One region of the Priestia sp. YIM B13486 genome, then DNA from elsewhere that is predicted to be linked to it. Evidence: riboswitches for the same ligand, from Rfam matches in the RefSeq annotation. Region 1 holds a riboswitch; each other region holds the start of a gene.
The links. Region 1 has a riboswitch for thiamine pyrophosphate ahead of tenA (thiaminase II). Riboswitches for the same ligand answer to the same signal wherever they lie in the genome.
Positions count from the first base shown of each region.

Region 2: it holds a riboswitch for thiamine pyrophosphate, as region 1 does, so the genes downstream of both, thiT (energy-coupled thiamine transporter ThiT) here and tenA (thiaminase II) in region 1, are expected to answer to the same signal.
Region 3: it holds a riboswitch for thiamine pyrophosphate, as region 1 does, so the genes downstream of both, ACFX4G_RS23250 (thiamine phosphate synthase) here and tenA (thiaminase II) in region 1, are expected to answer to the same signal.

Region 1 covers NZ_JBHZOZ010000002.1:372,984-379,783, reverse strand. The annotation lists gene ACFX4G_RS06080 (cell wall hydrolase) at 1-555, shown strand, start outside; gene ACFX4G_RS06075 (sodium-dependent transporter) at 586-1,920, opposite strand; gene ACFX4G_RS06070 (hypothetical protein) at 2,097-2,279, opposite strand; gene ACFX4G_RS06065 (TspO/MBR family protein) at 2,583-3,329, opposite strand; TPP riboswitch at 3,556-3,653, shown strand; gene tenA (thiaminase II) at 3,748-4,437, shown strand; gene ACFX4G_RS06055 (aldehyde dehydrogenase) at 4,466-5,866, opposite strand; gene ACFX4G_RS06050 (ArsR/SmtB family transcription factor) at 5,880-6,182, opposite strand; gene ACFX4G_RS06045 (SDR family NAD(P)-dependent oxidoreductase) at 6,195-6,800, opposite strand, start outside.
Region 2 covers NZ_JBHZOZ010000007.1:48,202-55,001, forward strand. The annotation lists gene eutC (ethanolamine ammonia-lyase subunit EutC) at 1-300, opposite strand, end outside; gene ACFX4G_RS18425 (ethanolamine ammonia-lyase subunit EutB) at 315-1,685, opposite strand; gene ACFX4G_RS18430 (ethanolamine ammonia-lyase reactivating factor EutA) at 1,712-3,130, opposite strand; gene thiT (energy-coupled thiamine transporter ThiT) at 3,287-3,895, opposite strand; TPP riboswitch at 3,930-4,030, opposite strand; lysine riboswitch at 4,205-4,389, shown strand; gene ACFX4G_RS18440 (amino acid permease) at 4,492-5,931, shown strand; gene ACFX4G_RS18445 (hypothetical protein) at 5,968-6,336, opposite strand; gene ACFX4G_RS18450 (GNAT family N-acetyltransferase) at 6,440-6,800, opposite strand, start outside.
Region 3 covers NZ_JBHZOZ010000012.1:73,726-80,525, forward strand. The annotation lists gene ACFX4G_RS23230 (amino acid ABC transporter substrate-binding protein) at 1-504, opposite strand, end outside; gene ACFX4G_RS23235 (fluoride efflux transporter FluC) at 846-1,244, shown strand; gene crcB (fluoride efflux transporter CrcB) at 1,245-1,634, shown strand; gene ACFX4G_RS23245 (hypothetical protein) at 1,682-1,897, shown strand; TPP riboswitch at 2,060-2,161, shown strand; gene ACFX4G_RS23250 (thiamine phosphate synthase) at 2,284-2,907, shown strand; gene thiO (glycine oxidase ThiO) at 2,891-4,018, shown strand; gene thiS (sulfur carrier protein ThiS) at 4,015-4,218, shown strand; gene ACFX4G_RS23265 (thiazole synthase) at 4,224-4,991, shown strand; gene ACFX4G_RS23270 (thiazole biosynthesis adenylyltransferase ThiF) at 4,988-6,007, shown strand; gene thiD (bifunctional hydroxymethylpyrimidine kinase/phosphomethylpyrimidine kinase) at 6,030-6,800, shown strand, end outside.

The sequences.
Region 1 (6,800 bases):
ATTGGAGCACTGGCAGTTCCTATGTTCGGCATGAGTCACGGGGCAAATGCCGCTGAAACAACTCATCGCGTAAAAGCCGGAGAGACTCTTTACAAGATTGGCACTGAATACGGCGTTACGGTTAAACAGTTAAAAGAAGCGAATCACAAATCTACGGACTCTATTAATGCAAATGAAACACTAACAATCCCTAACTCTATTAGCGAAAGTGATAAAGAATTGTTAGCTCGCCTTGTACAAGCTGAAGCAAAAGGCGAACCTTACGCTGGCAAAGTGGCTGTAGCAACAGTTGTCTTAAATCGCGTGGATAGCGATTCTTTCCCAAACTCTATTCATGATGTCATTTATCAAGGTACACAGTTTACACCTGTACAAAACGGTGAAATTAATAAAGCAGCTGATGCTGAAGCAAAAAAAGCTGTAAATGAAGCACTAGCTTTTAGAGGTCAAGGAAAAGGTTCATTATTCTTCTTTAATCCAGATAAAACAAGCGACCAATGGCTTCGTCAAAAACAGGTTACGATCACAATCGGAAATCACGTGTTTGCAAAATAAACAAAAAAAGCACTCAGATGAGTGCTTTTTTTAATATGCAACAAGTAAGCTTAATAAAACAGCTATAATAATAATAGGCAATACGTATTTAACTAGAAAGAACCATGCGTTGAATAATTTAGCGCCTTTTGTACTTCCTGAAATAAACTCTTCGTACACGGCTTCTTTTTTCATTTTAAATGTCACAAAAATCGCAATGGCTAAACTTCCCAGAGGCAGCATTAAGTTGCTCACAAAAAAGTCAGCTACGTCAAATATACTTCTGCCAAAAAGTGAGACATGTTTTAGTACACCAAACGAAAGCGCTGATGGGATACCTACCACAAACACAAGAATCCCTGATAAAGAAGCGTAGCGAGTTCGTTTTGTCTGATCGTCTTTGGTTAAAGCAGCTACGATAATTTCCAGCAGTGAGAAAGCAGACGTAAGCGTAGCAAATAGAAATAAAATTAAAAACAGTGCTAAAAAGACGGTACCAAACGGCATTTTCTCAAATACTGTTGGCAAGACCACAAACAAAAGTCCAGGTCCTTCAGTTGGCTTTAATCCAAATGAAAAAACGGCTGGGAAAATAGCCAAACCCGCCAGCAGCGAAACAAACAAGTTCAAAATAGCAATAGTCCCAGCTGAACGCGTCAAGCTTACTTTTTTCCCTAAATAAGAGCTATATGTCACCATGCAAGATAATCCCACGCAAAGCGAGAAAAACGACTGACCGAGCGCATAGAGAACAGATGACCCTGTAATGGCTGAAAAATCCGGTTTCAAAAAGAACTTTACTCCGTCCATTGCTCCGTCTAATGTTAAAGAACGCACCACGATAATGATAAAACAAATAAATAACAGCGGCATCATGTATTTATTAGCACGCTCTATTCCTTTTTGTACGCCTTTTGAAATAACAAACACTGTAATTAATAAAAACAGCGCCTGTGCACCTAATACTACATAAGGTTGGCTAATGACGGCATTGAACAACGGACCGTACTCTTTTCCGCTTAGCATACCGGTTACGCTCATAATCGTATATAAAATCACCCAGCCGCCAACGACGCTGTAAAAGGAAAGCAAAACGACACAGCTTAGTACTCCCAGCCTGCCAATCCATACCCAAGCGGATTTTGGAGCAATTGCCTTATAAGCACTAATCGCTTCTTTCCCCGTATGTCTTCCAATGATAAATTCTGCCAACAGAAGCGGCAATCCAATAAAAATCGTAAATAAAATAAACAACGCAAAAAACGCTCCACCGCCACTGGTTCCCGTTACGTATGGAAACTTCCATATCGCTCCTAGACCAATTGCTGCCCCAGCAGATGCTAAAATAAAACCGAGGCGTGAAGACCACTGATTTCCTTTACTCATATAATGTTACTCTCTCCTCTTCTAAACTCAAAACTCACCTGATTAGTACTGTACCATAAATGCAGAAGAAAATCATTCCCGTTTTACTTTTTTCTATAAAACGATATCTATATAGAATAGAAAAAATGAAGAAGCAGCTGCTTCTTCATTTTAAGGTTGGTGTTTCTATTCAAAATTTATTCTCTGTACGAGGATTCATCTCCACGGTAGGCTTCTTGATTTGAAATTTCTTCAATATGCATATGCCCTTCTCTCTCTAAACGAAGGACCGTACGCTCTGCATCTTCATAACTCTCGCACGTCACTTGTTTATATTCCATATCATCTTTATCCGTGTAAGCGACTAAATATGTTTCCATTTTAACTCCTCCTAATATAACCTGTATGTAACGTATGTTGCCTTTTTCGTTTATTTCTAAACATATAGGCTCCAAACATAAAGCCTAGCATACTATAATAGCGGAACTTCAATTTAAAAAAGTTGAATTTTTCATTATGCACCGATGCAACATGGAGGTTACACTTATGACATTTATTTTATCATTCGTACCAATTGTTGTTCCTTTTGGTATTTTAATTAGCTTAATTGCTTTTACAGCTGCTTTTTTACAATCAAAAGAGCATCATAAAAAGCTCTAGCTTACAAAAGCTAGAGCTTCTTTTTAAAAACGTCTATAGCGTTTAATCAATCCCACAATAATGGCAATTGCTAATAAAACAACTGAAATGATGACAGTAATGACAATTGGCTGATTTCCACTTTGCTTCACTGCAATGGCAATATAAGCCCAAATAAAAACAAGCGGATAAACAGCGTCTCGGTTTTTTAATGTAAACATGATGCCCAGCACAGCTCCTACCAGCAGCATAATAATCGTCCATGCTAACTCGTTTAAGCCAAGCAAGTGCTGTATTCCATTTGCTTGAAATACGACAAACACATTGACAATAGTCGCAACAGAAATCCATCCAAGATAAAGCGAAATCGGCAGACGCATAAACCATGTCGTCATTCGAGAATGCTGAATAATGGAATACACAATCATTAATGTGCCTAGAATAAAGAGCATAACTAAAAGAGATAACTTATAGTAATCGTTTTGGAAAATAAAGATCCACGCACTATTTAACAAACAGTTTAGAAAAAACCAAATGCCGATACGTGCATATATTTCCTTTTGATCTTCTCTTGCAAAAAATTGGCGTATAACCCAAATGGTTAATAATAAATAAATAACGCCCCAGATAGCAAAAGCATAACCCGCTGGTGTAAACAACGTAGGAACTTGCGCAGAAGCTTCTCCCGTTGTTTTGCCTCCTATTGGAATGGCATTTGCTAAATAATTCACAAGCAGTGTAATAGCCAAGCCTACTGTATTTAATACAGCATACAAACGAAATTTCGCCATTTTGTTCTCTCCTTTCTTCTATTTATATGGGAGTGTTTCGGAGACGAAAACGGCTCTTCCCTTCATTAATACCTCTTCTTCCCTAAAAATATGCATTTTTAAACAAAAATGATTAAAAATAGCTTTAAGAAATTTCCTCTTTAAGAAAGAAAAGCGGTTAGCACACAATTTCCCATAACGCTTTCTATTTTTCAGAATATATGGTAAGTTAAACTTAGATTAATAGGAAGTCCACTAGGGGTGCCACCGGCTGAGACAAGTTTTCTTGATCCCTTTGAACCTGATCTGGCTCATACCAGCGTAGGAAAGTGGCAATGTTCAGTTTTTACTGTCCTTTGCCACTCCGTTTATAAACGGAGTGTTTTTTATTTCCTTTATGTGCTTGTTTGTGACTTCCTCATATTAAAGGAGGATTTTGATGTCATTTTCATCTCAATTAAGACAAGAAGCAAACTATATTTACGAAGCCATTTTTAACCATCCTTTTATTAAAGGAATTGCTGAAGGAAACGTGCCAAAAGAAGCGCTTATTCACTACGTTTCTCAAGATTACGAATACTTAACAGCATTTGTTCGCATTTACGGCGCTGCTTTAACAAAATGCCGCACGCGTACCGAAATGGAAGCCTTTAATGCCGGCATTTCTACGGTATTACATAGTGAAGTACACCCTCACAATAATTTTTGTGAAGTAGCAGGCGTACGTTATGAAGACCTTCACACTGAGACGCTTTCACCGACGGCCAGCCACTACATTAACCATATGACAAGTGTTGCGCATACAGGCAGCTTAGCAGAAATCATTGCAGTGCTTCTTCCATGTCCATGGACGTACGTTGAAATTGGCCAGCGCATTACAGAACAAGTAAATCCATCTCCTTCTCATCCTTTTTATGAATGGATTCAGTTTTATAATAATGAAGAAATGAATGGCACAACACAATGGTTTTGTAACAAGCTTGATGAACTCGCCGAACAAGCTACTGAAGAAGAACGTAACCGTATGAAAGATCACTTCATCAAAAGCTGTGAACTGGAGTATTTATTTTGGGAAATGGCATATACCCAAGAAAAATGGCCGCTTTCTCAGCTTTCACTTTCAAAATAACGAAAAAGCCTCCTATCAGGAGGCTCTTTTATTTCAATAGTTTTTTGATCATTTTCAAGCTTTGTTTTTCCGAAGGATAGCGGAATGACAAATCAAACTTGGTTGTTTGAGACAGCATGCTTTTAAAATGAGTGAATGTCTGAAAGCTGTCTTTTCCATGATATTGACCCGTGCCGCTTTCTCCCACTCCGCCAAACGGCAAATATGGCGTAGCGATATGCATAAGCGTATCGTTTATACAGCCTCCTCCAAATGAAAGGCGCTCCGTTATCACGTTTTGCACATTTTCACTTTCTGTAAATAAGTAAAGAGCTAACGGCTTAGCTTTTTCTTGAACTTTATGAATGACTTCGTCTAGTGTTTCATATTCAATCATAGGAAGAATAGGCCCAAAGATTTCTTCTTGCATAACATCTGATGTCCAGCTTACTTCACTTAACACCGTAGGTTCTATTGTTAGCGTGTTTTTATTGTACCCGCCTCCAACTATAGCATTTCCGTCTTTTAAAAACTCAACTAGCCGAGTAAAATGACGCTCACTGACAATACGGCCGTAGCGGTCGCTTTCAAGTGGATTACTACCGTAAAATTGAGAAATTGCTTCGCGAAGTTTCTCTACAAGCTGCGCTTTCACTTTTTGATGCACGAGCAAATAATCAGGAGCAACGCACGTTTGGCCTGCATTCATCCCTTTACCAAACATAATTCGCTTCGCTGCAAGATCTAGGTTTGCGTCTTCATGTACAATGCACGGACTTTTTCCGCCTAGCTCAAGCGTGACTGGAATAAGCTGCTTCCCTGCTTCTTGCATAATAATTTTCCCTACATTTACACTTCCCGTAAAGAAAATATAATCAAGTGGCTGTTTTAAAAGCAGGCTCGTCGTGTCTACAGCGCCTTCAATCACCGTCACAAATGCTGGGTCAAAAGCTTCAGCCAGTAATTCTTGTATAACGCGAGATACGCTAGGCGTTAATTCAGAAGGTTTTATAATCGCCGTGTTTCCAGCGGCAATCGCTCCTACTAAAGGAGACAATGCTAATTGAAACGGATAGTTCCACGGAGCAATAATTAACGCGACTCCATACGGTTCAGGAACAATTTTCCCTTTAGAGCCCACATGTGTTAAAGCGGTTTTTACTTTTTTAGGCTTCATCCATTTTGCTAAATGCTTAAGCGTAAACCGAATCTCCTCTAGTAAAATCCCAATTTCCGACGTGTACGCCTCTACTTCAGATTTATTTAAATCTTGTTTTAAAGCATCCATAATTCTCTGCTCGTTTTGTTTGACTGCGTCTCTTAGCTTATTCAGCGCTTGAATACGGCTGCTGATACTCTTGGTCTTTTGCGCATAGAAATACTGCTTTTGTGTAGAAACAATATGTTCAATGACCGTTTCATCTGTTATATAAAATCGCTCGTGGTTCATCTCTTTCATCTCCCTATAAACATTCGCTTTCAACTGTAGCAAGCAAGTTTTTTAATAGCTCAACTGCCTCATTTAAAGCTAATGAATAATATCTCTGCGTTCCTTTTTGCTCAATTTGCACAAGCTTTTGATCGCGTAGAATTTTTAAATGATGAGAAATTGCCGGTCGTGATAGCGTAGACTCATTTGCAATTTCATTTACGGTTAAAGGCTCTTTTTCCGCGAGCAGCAAAATAATATCTTGTCTTGCTGAATCACTTAGCGCCTGAAAAATAGGAATGCTGGCACGAAATAACTCGACTGCTTTTTGACTCATATAGATTCTCCTTTATTTAATTTCTTGTGTTCTGCGGACAACGGATGTAAGCCACTTTCTTGGCACGAAGCGCGGGATGAACGTAGCGAGACGAAACTGTACTCCTGGTACGATAACCGTCTGCCCTTTCATAAATTTTTTATAGCCAACTTTCGTTACTGTTTCTACATCCGTTGCACCGCTTTGAAAAAGCTTGGAGTTGCTTAGCTGGGCTCGGTCGCTAAAACCCGTTTTAGTTGGACCCGGGCATAGAGCACTTACCGTTACATTGGTACCTTTTAATTCATTTTCAAGGGCCTCTGTGAAAGATAATACGTACGCTTTCGTTGCGTAATATACCGTCATAAGTGGACCTGGCATAAATGCAGCAACAGATGCAATGTTTAAAATTTTCCCGCGATTTCTTTTGACCATATCCGGTAAAAATAATTTTGTTAAATGAGTTAATGCTCGAATATTTAAATCAATCATGTTTAACTCTTCATCTAAAGCTGTTTCAATAAATTTGCCGTATAGTCCAAAACCAGCATTGTTCACTAAATAGTCAACGTGCATTTTTTTATTTTTAAGTTCTTCATATAATGACTGTATCTCTTCTTCTCTTGATAAATCCTTAAC
Region 2 (6,800 bases), on a different contig from region 1:
CCGCACGCAGTTTTTGAAAATTTCTTTCTTAGCGTTATCTGCTAATAACCTTCCTTGATCCGGTCGTTTTAAATAATGTTCTTTTGACTCCACGCGTGTATTCACAGAGAAAAGGTTAAACTCGGCTAAAATATCTTCTGAAACTACTCCATATACAGAGTCTACGGCTGCAGCATGATCCGTGCGAAAAGATAAAACGTCTTTTGTTAGCGGCCTTGTTCCTGTACGGCCGACACCTATGCGGGCAGGGGTAAATTGTTTAAGTGTTTCAAGCTGATCGCGATTTGACTTTGGTATCATAGTAAGCACCTTCCTTAAATCAAATTCATAAAAATAGTTGGGTCTCCGGCTCTAGATGTAAAGCGCCCGTTGTCCATAATGCGCTGATCTTCAAGCCACTTTTGAAATAACGGCGTTGGGGTACGGCCTAACACATTACGTACTGTTGCAATGTCATGATAACTAAGAGACTGGTAGTTTAGCATGCAGTCATCAGCCATGGGCACTCCTATGACAAAGTTCACTCCAGCTGTTCCCAGAAGCATACTTAAATTATCCATATCATTTTGATCAGCATCCATGTGGTTGGTGTAACATACGTCTACTCCCATAGGCAGGCCGTGCATTTTACCCATGAAATGATCTTCTAACCCAGCTCGTAGAACTTGTTTGCTGTTATATAAGTATTCAGGTCCAATAAATCCAACAACTGTATTAACTAAGAAAGGCTTGTAGTGACGAGCTAAGCCGTAGCATCTAGCTTCGAGCGTTAATTGATCAATGTTATAGTGAGCTTCTGCTGACAGTTCAGAACCTTGTCCTGTTTCAAAATACCAGCGGTTTGGACCTTTTGCCGTTCCTTTTTCATGAATTAGCGCTGTCGCTTCATCAAGCATAGACAGTGAAATTCCAAATGAATCATTACCAGCTTCTGTACCTGCTAAACTTTGAAAAATCAAGTCTGCTGATGCTCCTTTTTCAATTGCTCTTATTTGACTCGTTACGTGTGATAATACACAGTTTTGAGTAGGAATTGACCATTCGTTGATTATATTTTTTGTTTCATTTAAAAGCGCGTAAATATTATCCGTTGTATCAATAACAGGGTTAATTCCGATAACCGCATCTCCAATTCCATAGCTTAACGCTTCGTATAGAGATGCTCTCATTCCCTTTAAGTTATCTGAAGGATGATTAGGCTGGGCCCGAGAAGCCAATACTCCTTTTTGGCCGATAGTCGTTTGACAAGTAGTTTGCACTTCTATCTTGGCAGCTCCTTGAATTAAATCTAAATTGGACATAATTTTAGTAGCTGCCGCAATCATTTCGCTGCTTAATCCTTTGCTAAGTGCAAGAAGGTCTTCTCCGCTATGCTGATCGGATAAAAGGTATTCTCTTAAATCCCCTACTGTCCAATTTTTAATAATGTCGTAAACAGAGGAATCAATCTGACTTTCGATTAATGCCGAGACGTTGTCTTCATCTGCGCTGAGCAGCGGGTAATTTCGAATATCAGCAAGTGTGATATCAGCTAGAACTTGCTTTGCTGCCATTCGTTCTTTCATTGACTCAGCGCTAACTCCTGCGAGCTGATCTCCAGAACGCTCTTCGTTTGCTTTGGCCATGATTTCTTTTAAGCTATAAAATGAAAATGTTTCTCCTAACATTCGTGTAGTTTTAAACATCGTTTCCTCCTTGTGTGTTCAGCTGATTATGATGAAAAAGCGAGCGTTTTAACGGAAACGGAGATCGCTTCTCCGGCTACTGGTAACCCTAGATCGATGTAATCTCCGTGTGTAAAATCAATTTGATCTAAACAAATAATTTCTAACTCTTTCCTCTGTTTAGCTAGTGCTTGTCCTAAAGCTTTTGCAATATCTTGTTCGCATAGAACAACGAGGCACTTAGCTCCCTTAAAACAAGCAATAAATTCATCGCTTATTATTTTTGCTAATTCTTGAAGCATCTTATAGCTGCAGTAAGGAAAATGAGATAAAGCAATAGCAGCAGGGGGGTCTTCTGCCCTGAAAAGAGTTGAAGCCTGCATACATGCCGCTCGAACTCTTTCTTGAAACAGCTGCGGATTCCACGTCTCTTCTTGCTGAACGGGTATCTCTACAATCGGGATATTTTTTAACGGCAGCCGCTTCGACCCAATATATACGGTTGATCCGCTAACTTCTGTATTTTGCATACCAGCCCCAATTACAGTAGCGCGCGTTGTCTCAGCGGATTGAGATACTTGGATGGATTGAAAATGATATGCTAGAAGCGGACCAACGTCTCCGTGTATGGCCACTTCCCTCACTGTTTTCGGCTTTTGCTTCTCCATCATTGCTCCTACCCCTCCTGAAATCATAATTGTTTCTGGTTGGATAGAAGATCTTGTATGAGGAGAAACGAGCAGCGAAGAGGTTTGAATTAGTGCTCTTACATAATTCACGGTTTCTTCAGCTAGTAATTGACAGATAGACGAGAGTTTTTCAAATGTTGCTTTTTCACCTTCTCGCAGTGTTAAAGAATTATTTTTTAAAAATTCAGTTAAATAAGGTGAAACGTAGGTAACAAAGCCGTCTGAATTCAGCCGAATTAATCTTCCACCTACATGCAGCGTAAACGTTTCGATCACTTTTCCGTTTTGACATAAAGTGATGTTAGCGGTGCCTCCTCCTACATCAATATTGGCAATTACTGCATTTGTTTCAGCGGAATGTTGGATTGCTCCTGATCCTTTTGCCGCCAATATTCCTTCCAAGTCAGCACCGGCTGTTGCAACAACAAAATCTCCAGCATGTTCGGCTAGATAGTGAACGATACTTTCTGCATTTTGCTTTCTGGCCGTTTCTCCTGTGATGATCACAGCACCTGCCTCCACTTGATCTAAGGAGATTCCTGCGTTCTTATACTCTTGTTCTAGTAGTACCGTTAATCTTTGAACATCGATTTCAACATCGTTTAGCATAGGGGTTGTATAGATAGAACTTACATACGTTACGCGACGATCAATAATTTGACAGCCTGGCAGCGTAAATTGATTTTGTTGATTTGCTATTAACAGCTTGCTTACAATCAATTTTGTTGTGCTTGTTCCAATATCTAAACCTATGCTCGTTATCCATTTCTGTAGCATGCTATCAATCCCTTATCTCGTTTGAATATGGTGATTATCATAAAACAGTTTTTTGAATATTTCACTAACTATGTTATCAAACCTGACACACTTTTGTGTAAACAAAGGTGACAAATGACAAAAAAGACTAAATCTTGGTAGATTTAGTCTTTTTGCTTATGATGAGTGTGATTTAGTTACAATCATTCTTGATGCGGATGGAATTAATAGTGAAAGAATGATTAAGCAGGCTATTAGTGACCCTACCATTGAAATACCGTTCATTGAAAAAGAATACCATAGAGCGGACATACCCTTTGGCGCATATGATCCCCAAAAAATAATGCCCGCAATAAAGTGCCAGAAATACCGTGCGAAGCTGCCGATAACAAGGGATAAAACAATCAAAACAAAAGCTTTTGATCTGTTATTGTTAGCTAAATTTGTTTTAATAGATTGCGAAAAAACACCTCCAAAACCTATAAAAGCAAAAGCCACAATATATTCAATAAACGTTTGTAGCGCTGTTAAAATATAAGCCGTTCCTGTTGCCAACTGCAACAGCCCCCATAATAGACCAGATAGAGCCCCGCCTTTTACTCCCCAGCGAAAGCACATAATAAAAATGGGCACCATGGAGAACGAAATACTCACAGCCGTTGCAATCTTAATGGAAGGCAAAAGATCAAGTAGAAGTGCTAATGCTGCAAAAATAGCTATTTCAATTTTAGCCTGTAAAGGTAATGCTTTATTCACGTTTCTCACTCCTGTTTTTGAATCATTCATATCAAACGGTTTACACAGGAGTAAGCAAATAGATATGCTACTATTCCCACATTCCTACGCTAGCGTTAACTAACAGGTTCTAAGGGTCTGAACATTTCGTTCACTCTCAGCACGGCGGCTCCCCCTGTGGTACGTTCGGATATTTATGTAGTATTATGACAACATTCATTATACCATATGTAACAAAATAGATTCGAGAGATTTCAAAGATGTTTCTATTTTCTGAATCTATTTTTTATAATGACAATCGTTTTAGTATTTGTTATACTTCTTTTATGTCAATTGAATATAAAAAACCCTCATCCTAATCGATGAGGTAGAGGTCGCAGTTTTTAATAGTAAAGTAACGGAAATGCAGAGAACATTGAGGATGTTGCTTGAAAGGAAAAATTGCCGAAGTTTAGATCACTTCTCGGTTGATTTAAGCTGGGGCTGTCTCCGAACAGGAACAGAACTGTCACATCATGCGAGTGATGTGAAGAGCTATCTTCACGGAAGGTTGACGCGGTTTTCAGATTTAAAAGCGCGCACATATACTGCGGGCTTTTTTTATGTTATCCCGTCTCTTTCCGTACATTCGAAAGGAGTATTTATCTATGCAAGAGCAGCAAGAATTAAAACGTGGGTTGAAATCTCGCCACTTAACGATGATTTCATTAGGAGGAGCCATCGGAACCGGCTTATTCCTAGCAAGTGGTGGAGCAATTCACACAGCAGGACCTGGGGGAGCGCTTTTAGCTTACGCTATCATTGGCGTCATGGTTTACTTTTTGATGACCAGCCTAGCAGAGCTCGCAGCTTATATGCCTGAAGCTGGTTCATTTAGTACGTATGCGTCTCGTTTTGTAGATCCATCCTTTGGTTTCGCTCTCGGCTGGAACTACTGGTATAACTGGGCTATTACGATTGCAGCTGAATTATCCGCTGGAGCCCTTATTATGAAATTTTGGTTCCCAAACTCTTCTTCTATTTTATGGAGTGCCCTGTTTTTATTAATTATGTTTGGGCTTAACTACCTTTCTGTAAAAGGATTTGGTGAATCTGAATTTTGGTTTTCGTTAATTAAAGTAGTAACAGTTATCATCTTTTTAGTTATTGGTATTATGATGATTTTTGGTATCTTTAACAATGAAGCACCAGGTTTTAAAAACTTCACGCTTGGTGATGGACCGATTCACGGTGGATTCTTTACTGTACTAGGTATTTTTATGGCTGCTGGTTTTTCATTCCAAGGAACAGAGTTGCTTGGGGTCGCGGCTGGAGAAAGTGAAGATCCGGAAAAAACGGTTCCTCGCGCAGTTAAACAAGTCTTCTGGCGCATCTTGTTATTTTATATTTTAGCTATTTTTGTTATTGGAATGCTTATTCCATACACAGCGGATTCATTAGCAAGTGATGATGTGCGGGTAAGTCCGTTTACTCTAATATTCGAACGAGCAGGTCTGGCGTTTGCGGCATCGGCTATCAATGCCGTTATTTTAACAGCCGTTTTATCTGCTGGTAACTCAGGTATGTATGCTTCTACGCGTATGCTGTGGAACTTAGCGAAAGATGGAAAAGCACCAAGGTTCTTAGCAAAAGTGAATAAACGAGGCGTTCCAGTTAATGCCTTAATCGCAACGGCACTTGTCGGTACACTTGCATTTGGTGCTTCATTTTTTGGAGACGGTGCGGTATACACATGGTTACTTAACGCTTCTGGTATGTCTGGTTTTATTGCTTGGTTAGGAATTGCAATCAGCCACTATCGTTTTAGAAGAGCATTTGTTGCCCAAGGTCATGATTTGAGTGAACTTCCATATCATGCAAAACTTTTCCCGTTTGGTCCTATCTTTGCCTTTATTTTATGTGCTGTTGTTATTTTAGGTCAAAACTATTCGGCGTTTATGGGTGATTCGATTGACTGGTACGGTGTACTTGTTTCTTATATCGGACTTCCTTTATTCTTAATTGTTTGGTTAGGATACAAATGGACGAAAAAGTCAAAACTTATTCCGCTAAAAGAATGCCAAGTAACAGTGAAAAAATACGAATAAAAAAAGCTCTCTATTCAAAAGAATAGAGAGCTTTTTTTATGTGATCTGATCAGCAAAATGTAGAGATATATAGGCGGGCTGTTTTTTCATAACAAGCATATAACCTTTGAGGGGACGATTGCAGTAATCAGCAGCTTCTATATAATAAATATGCTGAATTAACCTGCTTAAATGGGTTACAAAAGATGGAAGTTGATGAGTAGGAATGCTTTGGATGTAGTCTATGATTTCTTGCTTAGTTTGAAGGCCCGAACGAGTACATTGTAACAGATGAAAAAGCGGATCTGCTGTTATAGTAGATAGTTCAGAATTGTGTTTGATTCTATTCAGCTGGATATGCAGTTCTTTTTTGGACCATCTTTTTGGAATAGCTCTTATATGCTGATATTGAAAATGTGTATTCATGATAGCTAACACCTTTCGTATTAAAATAATAAAATGACTTATTATTTTAATAACCTTTACACATGAAACTAAAACGTTACAATGTGTAAAGGTGTCATACATCTTATAAAATAAGCTGATAAAAAAGCACATCTTGCCACTGATCGAATTTCCAGCCTACTTCTTTAAATTCTCCGCAAAATGTAAAATTAAATTGCTCATGCATTTTGATACTGATATCATTCCCTTTTGTAATCCCTGAAATGACAACGTGATGGTTGAGTTCTTTAGCCAATTCCAAAATCCGCTTCATAAGCTGTTTTCCAATGCCATACCCCTGCTGATTTTTATCAATATAAATCGATAGCTCAACCGTTTGAATGTACGCTTCTTTATCTCGATAAGAAGAAAGCGAAGCATAGCCCGCTACTACCCCATCTTTTTCCGCGACAATAAGCGGAAAAAGTTCATTGCTAATATGATTA
Region 3 (6,800 bases), on a different contig from region 1:
TTTATAGTTACTTGTTAATGACTGCGCTGATTTTTTTCCTTTTAAATCTTTAAATGATTTGATATCTTTTTCGTCTTTACGAACAATTAATACAGCGCCTGACTGGATGTATGGATCAGAGAAATCGTATTTCTTTTGACGATCTTCACGAATACCCACTTCGTTAGCAATCATGTCAAAGCGTTTAGCATCTAATCCGGCAAACATGCCATCCCACTGTGTTTCTTTGAACTCAGCTTTTACGCCAAGACGTTTAGCTACTTCTTGAGCCAATTCTACATCAAACCCAGTTAGCTTTTGTTTGTCATCATGAAAAGTGAACGGAGGGTATGTACCTTCAGTTCCAATTGTTAATACGCCATCTTTTTTCACTTTATTATATAAATCCTCTTGTGAAGATTTATTGTCTCCATTGTTTGCTTCATTTTTTGAGCTAGAACCGCATGCGGCAAGCACAACTGTGAAAGCTAATAGTAGCGACAAAAGTGCAGCAAATTTCTTCATTTTCTAAACCCCCTAGTATTCTGATAGGAAATGATACTCTGTGATACTAAACAAGAACACAGCAAAAGTCAACAAAAAAAACTTATACGATTAATGTGACTTAAAATAAGGGAAATATACCTTCTATACACGGTTTATCATAAGGATACAGAAAGTTTTTAAAATTTGGATTAAGTGGATTTTTAAGGGAGGTTTGAGGAGTAAAAAGGAAGTTTCATGCGACGATTTTCTCTTTCATTTTTTCATGACTTTTGGTGCAATAAACATATAGTTAAATGTTAAGGTAGAAATAAATTCCTTATGGTACACTTAAAGAAGAATTTATGAAACGGAGCGATATGATGAAAGCCATAAACTTGATCTCAATTGCCTTTGGTGCTATCGCTGGTACATATGCACGTTATTTGCTGAATCTTTCCTTATTATATACGGGCTATCCAATAGGAACGGTAATTGAAAACCTATTAGGAAGCTTCATACTAGGCCTATTAACAGGATTTTTTGTGTGGAAAAAGCCAAAAGAATGGATAAAGCTTGGACTAGGAGTTGGCGTATGCGGCGGTTTTACAACGTATTCAACGTTTGCAGGAGACGTCATTTCTCTCACTCAGCACCATTTATTTTGGGGAGCCATTTATGTAATGGTCTCTTTAGTAGGTGGAATCCTTCTTGCTTTAGCAGGCTATCTATGCGGTGAAGCGGCAGGGAAAAATTTAGTGAAAGTACATGAGGTGAAGTAAATGAGCATAGTGAGCTTGGCACTTGGCGGGGCAGCTGGAGGAATATGCCGTTATCTTTTGGGTTTAAAAGTTACAAAAACAGTTTCAAACCCTCCTTTTCCAGTATCAATGCTGTTTGTAAACTTGCTCGGTGCGTTTGGGCTTGGTCTTTTTTACGGTAGTTATTATGGAAAGGTTCCGAGTCATGCTTATGATGATTCAATATTTTTAATGATTGGCATTGGTTTTTTTGGTGCCTTTACCACTTTTTCAACGTTCAGTGTGGAAACCGTACAGTTAATTCGAGAAAAATCTTATCGGAAAATGCTGGCGTATGTGGGGATTTCAGCATTTGGAACAGTTGGTTTATTTACAGTCGGTTTACTGGCAGGAACGTTTTTATTTAAGTAAAGAGAACGTTTCTAGTAGGGAAAAACAAAAAGACGGAGAAGTAGAGAATGGATAGAAAAGCAGAAGTTTGGAAATACATTTTGTTGATTGTAGCTGTTGCAGGTCAGATCATCGGTTTTTTATTTTTATTTATAAATGTTGTGGCGGCATTTATTTTTTACGGTTTTTATATTCTAACTTTTATTATGTTACTCCTGCTGTTTATATGGGATCGGAAAAAGGAAAAAGACAAGGAAGAATTTGACGACTATACCGATTACTAATCATATAAAAAGCAGAATGATGAGGTGCGCCGGACCTCTTACTTAGTAAAGAAGCTTAAAAGATACATCTATAAAAGGAAGAGAGCCGTAAGAGCATAAAGAGATATTGTATTTACATCTAGTTGTGTTATAATTTTAAGTGCGAAAACAAAATCAATAAATAGCAATCACTAGGGGAGCTTTTTGAAGCTGAGACGAATGTATTTCGGACCCTTTGAACCTGATCTGGTTTGTACCAGCGTAGGGAAGTGGCGATCATGTTTACATAACGATGCATGCTAACCACTCTACGTTGTAGAGTGGTTTTTTTGTATGTAATAAAGCCCTCTACACAAGATGAAGTGATTGAAATTTCTCTTTATTCTGAACGGAAAGGTTTCGATCATATGGATATTCCTAAATTTCATGTCGTTACAACAGATAAGCAGCCAATTGAAGAGGTTCGGGACATTTTAACGGCTATTGAGCCTTTTGCGGGTGCCATTCATATTAGAGAAAAAAAGAAAACGGCAAAGCAGATTCAATGTTTGCTAGAAAGCCTGCCATTTTGTCTCTCTAAAATTATTGTAAATGACCGAGTTGATGTAGCGCATGCTTTAAAAGCAAAAGGCGTACAGCTTGCCTATCATAGTTTAGATGTTTCGTGTGTTAGAGACGTATTTCCTTCTCTTATTGTCGGAAAATCAGTTCACTCTGTGGAAGAGGCTTTAGAAGCTGAAAAAGATGGTGCCCACTACATTCTATACGGACATATTTATTCAACACATTCAAAAAAAGGATTAAAAAGTCGAGGGGTAGCAGCACTAAAAGAAGTAGTAGATGCTGTACAGATACCGGTTATTGCCATTGGAGGAATTACACCTGTAAATGCCAAAGAGGTGCTTCAAACAGGAGCACACGGTATAGCTGTGATGTCTGGTGTCATGCTTGCGCAAAATCCCCTTAAAGCGATTAAACAATATTCTCATATATGGACATCTGGAGGTGGAGAAAATGAAGCAGCATTATGATGTACTGTTAGTCGGAGGAGGCATAATCAGCTCTTCTATCGCTTATCATTTGTCAAAACAAGGAGCATCAGTGGCCATTCTTGAACGAAATCAAATTGGTTGTGAAGCTTCAAGTGCAGCAGCTGGTATTTTAGGTGCTCAAGCTGAAATTGATGAAGAAGGTCCTCTTTTAGACCTTGCTATTAAGAGCAGAAGCATGTTTCCTGAGCTGGTGAAGGAACTAAAAGAAAAAACGGCCATCGACGTAGAGCTCATTCAAAAAGGCTTATTAAAAGTCGCTGTAACAGAAGAAGATGCACACGTATTAAAGAAAAAAGCCGCTCAGCACCACCAATGGGATGAACATGTAAGATGGATCGATGTAAAAGAAGCGCGTTTGTTAGAACCCGGTCTCTCTCCAGACATATACGGAGCCATTACAATACCGGGGGACGGCCAGCTAGCTCCGGCTAAGTTAACGCAAGCTCTTGCTCATGGAGCCTTGTATCACGGAGCAGATATATTCGAATACTGTGATGTTCATTCTCTTATTATGGAAAATGAAACAGTAAAAGGTGTACAGACGTCCAGAGGCTCTTTTTACGGAGAAAAAGTAGTTATTGCAGCAGGCTCATGGGCTAAACGCTTTATTTCTTCTGAACATTTAGGTCGCGTGTTTCCCGTAAAAGGGGAGTGTATTGCTCTTCGAAGTCATAAGCCGCTGCTTTCTAAAACGATTTTTTTAGATGAAGGTTTTTACTTAGTGCCTAAGACTGGTGGAAGAATCGTAATCGGGGCAACTAAGCTACAGCATGACTTTACCAAGACGGTTTCTGCACAAGGTATTCAATTTTTGCTGAATAAAGCTTCGGCGCTTCTGCCAGCTATTAAAGAAGCCACATTTGAAAAAGCATGGGCTGGTCTTCGTCCACAAACAAATGATGGCTGGCCTTATTTAGGAGAGCATCCTGAAATAGCGAATCTACACATGGCGTTTGGCCACTACCGAAACGGTATTTTATTAAGTGCTGCAACTGGAAAAATTATGGCTGATGCTTTGTTAGGGAAAAAGCTGAATCATTCATTTTTTACATCATTTCAGCTAACAAGAGTAATGGAGGGAGTTCATTGAATCTAATCATTAATGGTAAGACCGTTACTTTTGGAGATGAAATTGAAACGGTCGAGCACTTGTTGCAGGCTCAGAACCTGCATGAACGAGTGGTAATTGTTGAGCTAAACAAGAACATTTTGCAAAAAGAAGAACATAGCGATGCATGCTTAAAAGATGGCGATATATTAGAAGTTGTTTCATTTGTCGGAGGAGGATGAAGAGTATGTTAAAAATTGGACAATATACATTTAATTCACGTTTATTATTAGGGACAGGGAAATTTCCGGACTTTACGACTCAGCGTCAAGCGGTAGAAGAGTCAGAAACAGAAATTTTAACATTTGCTGTGAGACGAATGGATATTTTTGATCAAAATCAGCCTAATTTATTAGAAGCGCTTGATGTGAAGCGTTTCACTCTTTTGCCTAACACTGCTGGAGCAAAAAATGCAGAAGAGGCCGTACGTATTGCTAAATTAGCAAAGGCTTCTGGACTTTGTGACATGGTGAAAGTAGAAGTAATTGGATGTGATAAAACGCTGCTTCCTGATCCAGTTGAAACATTAAAAGCCAGTGAAGAACTGTTAAAAGAGGGCTTTACCGTTTTACCTTACACATCAGATGATGTTTTACTTGCGCGTCGTTTAGAGGAGTTAGGCGTACATGCCATTATGCCAGGAGCTTCGCCTATAGGTTCAGGTCAAGGTATTATTAATCCGTTGAACATGCGTTTTATCATTGAACAATCAACTGTTCCAGTAATTGTAGATGCAGGTATTGGAACGGCTTCAGACGCAGCTCAAGCTATGGAGTTAGGAGCAGATGGTGTGTTATTAAATACAGCTGTTTCAGGAGCAAAAGATCCTGTGAAAATGGCTCGTGCTATGAAGTTAGCGATTGAAGCAGGACGAGCAGCATTTGAAGCAGGACGTATTGAAAAGAAACAATATGCAACGGCAAGCAGTCCAACAGAAGGGATGAGTATCGGTTGATTAATCGTTATTCCCGCCAAGAATTGTTTCAACCTATTGGAAAAGGCGGACAGCAGCAAATTCAAGAAAAGCATGTTCTGATTGTAGGAGCAGGTGCTCTTGGAACAGGGAACGCGGAGGCCCTTGCGCGAGCGGGGGTAAAGAAAATAACGCTCATTGACCGGGACTATGTAGAATGGAGCAACCTTCAGCGGCAGCAATTGTATAGTGAAAAAGATGCTGATAAAAGAATTCCAAAAGCAATTGCCGCTAAAAAACGGCTTCACGATATTAATCACGATGTAAAAGTAGAAGCGCACGTAGCAGACGGTACCCCTCAAGTTTTAGAACAGCTTGTTGAGGGGGTAGATGTTATGATTGATGCAACCGATAATTTTGACACACGCCTTGTAATGAATGATTTATCACAAAAATATGATATTCCTTGGATTTACGGAGCATGTGTAGGAAGTTATGGAATTAGTTATACTATCATACCAAGTGAAACACCGTGTTTATCCTGTTTGCTTGAATCTGTACCGCTTGGAGGGTTAACATGTGATACAGTGGGGATTATTAGTCCTGCTGTCCAAATGGTAGTCGCTCATCAAGTAACAGAAGTGTTAAAAATATTAGTCGGAGACTGGAATGCGCTCAGGAGGGAACTTGTTTCGTTTGACGTATGGAAAAATGAGTATACGAGCATCAATGTGAACGTGTTTCGCAAATCTGCTTGCCGCTCATGCGGCAGTGAACAAACGTATCCCTTTTTACAATATGAAAATCAAACGAAAACAGCTGTGCTATGCGGAAGAAACACGGTACAAATCCGTCCGGGCAAATCAGCCAAGCAGCCGCTGCAGTCTTTAGGTGAACGATTAAAAGAAAAAGGATATAAAATTGAACAGAATCCGTATCTGCTTTCTTTTTATGTAGATGATTACCGTTTAGTTATGTTTCAAGATGGGCGCGTCTTTGTCCATGGAACAAACGATATAGTAGAAGCAAAGTCACTTTATCATCGGTATATTGGGTAAGAAAGAGATGGAGGTTTCAAGCATGACAGTACCAAAAGCATTAACCATTGCTGGATCAGACAGCGGTGGAGGAGCAGGCATTCAAGCAGATTTAAAAACATTTCAAGAGCGTGACGTTTTTGGCATGTCTGTTATTACAGCTGTGACCGCACAAAATACAGTTGGCGTTCAAGGAGTTTATCCTTTAGAAGTAGAAGCAGTTGAAACTCAGTTAGATTCAATTGCCACTGACTTATTTCCTAATGCAGTGAAGACAGGTATGTTGTTCAGTGCTGATATTATTTACGCAGTGGCTCGTAAAATCAAACAGTACGGACTGCAAAATGTTGTAGTTGATCCCGTTATGATTGCAAAAGGCGGTCAGTCTCTTCTTCAAAGTGAAGCCGTACAGGCTCTAAAAGAATTGTTGCCTCTTTGTGAAGTCATTACGCCGAACATACCGGAGGCGGAAGTCATCACGGGTAAAGAAATTCACACGATCGAAGACCGAAAAGAAGCGGCAAAACAGATTCATGAGCTAGGTGTAAAGCACGTGGTAATTAAAGGCGGACATGATCAATCTCATCAAGATATGATTGATATAGTGTATGATGGTCATAAGTACGTTGAAATCACGCATGAAAAGATGAATACAAAGCATACACATGGAACGGGATGCACGTTTGCTGCTTGCGTCACAGCTGAACTAGCGAAAGGCAAAAGCGTGGTTGAAGCAGTTCAAACTGCCTCGGATTTTGTTCACTATGCGATTAAGCACACGCTTGAAATTGGTTCCGGACACGGTCCTACTAAT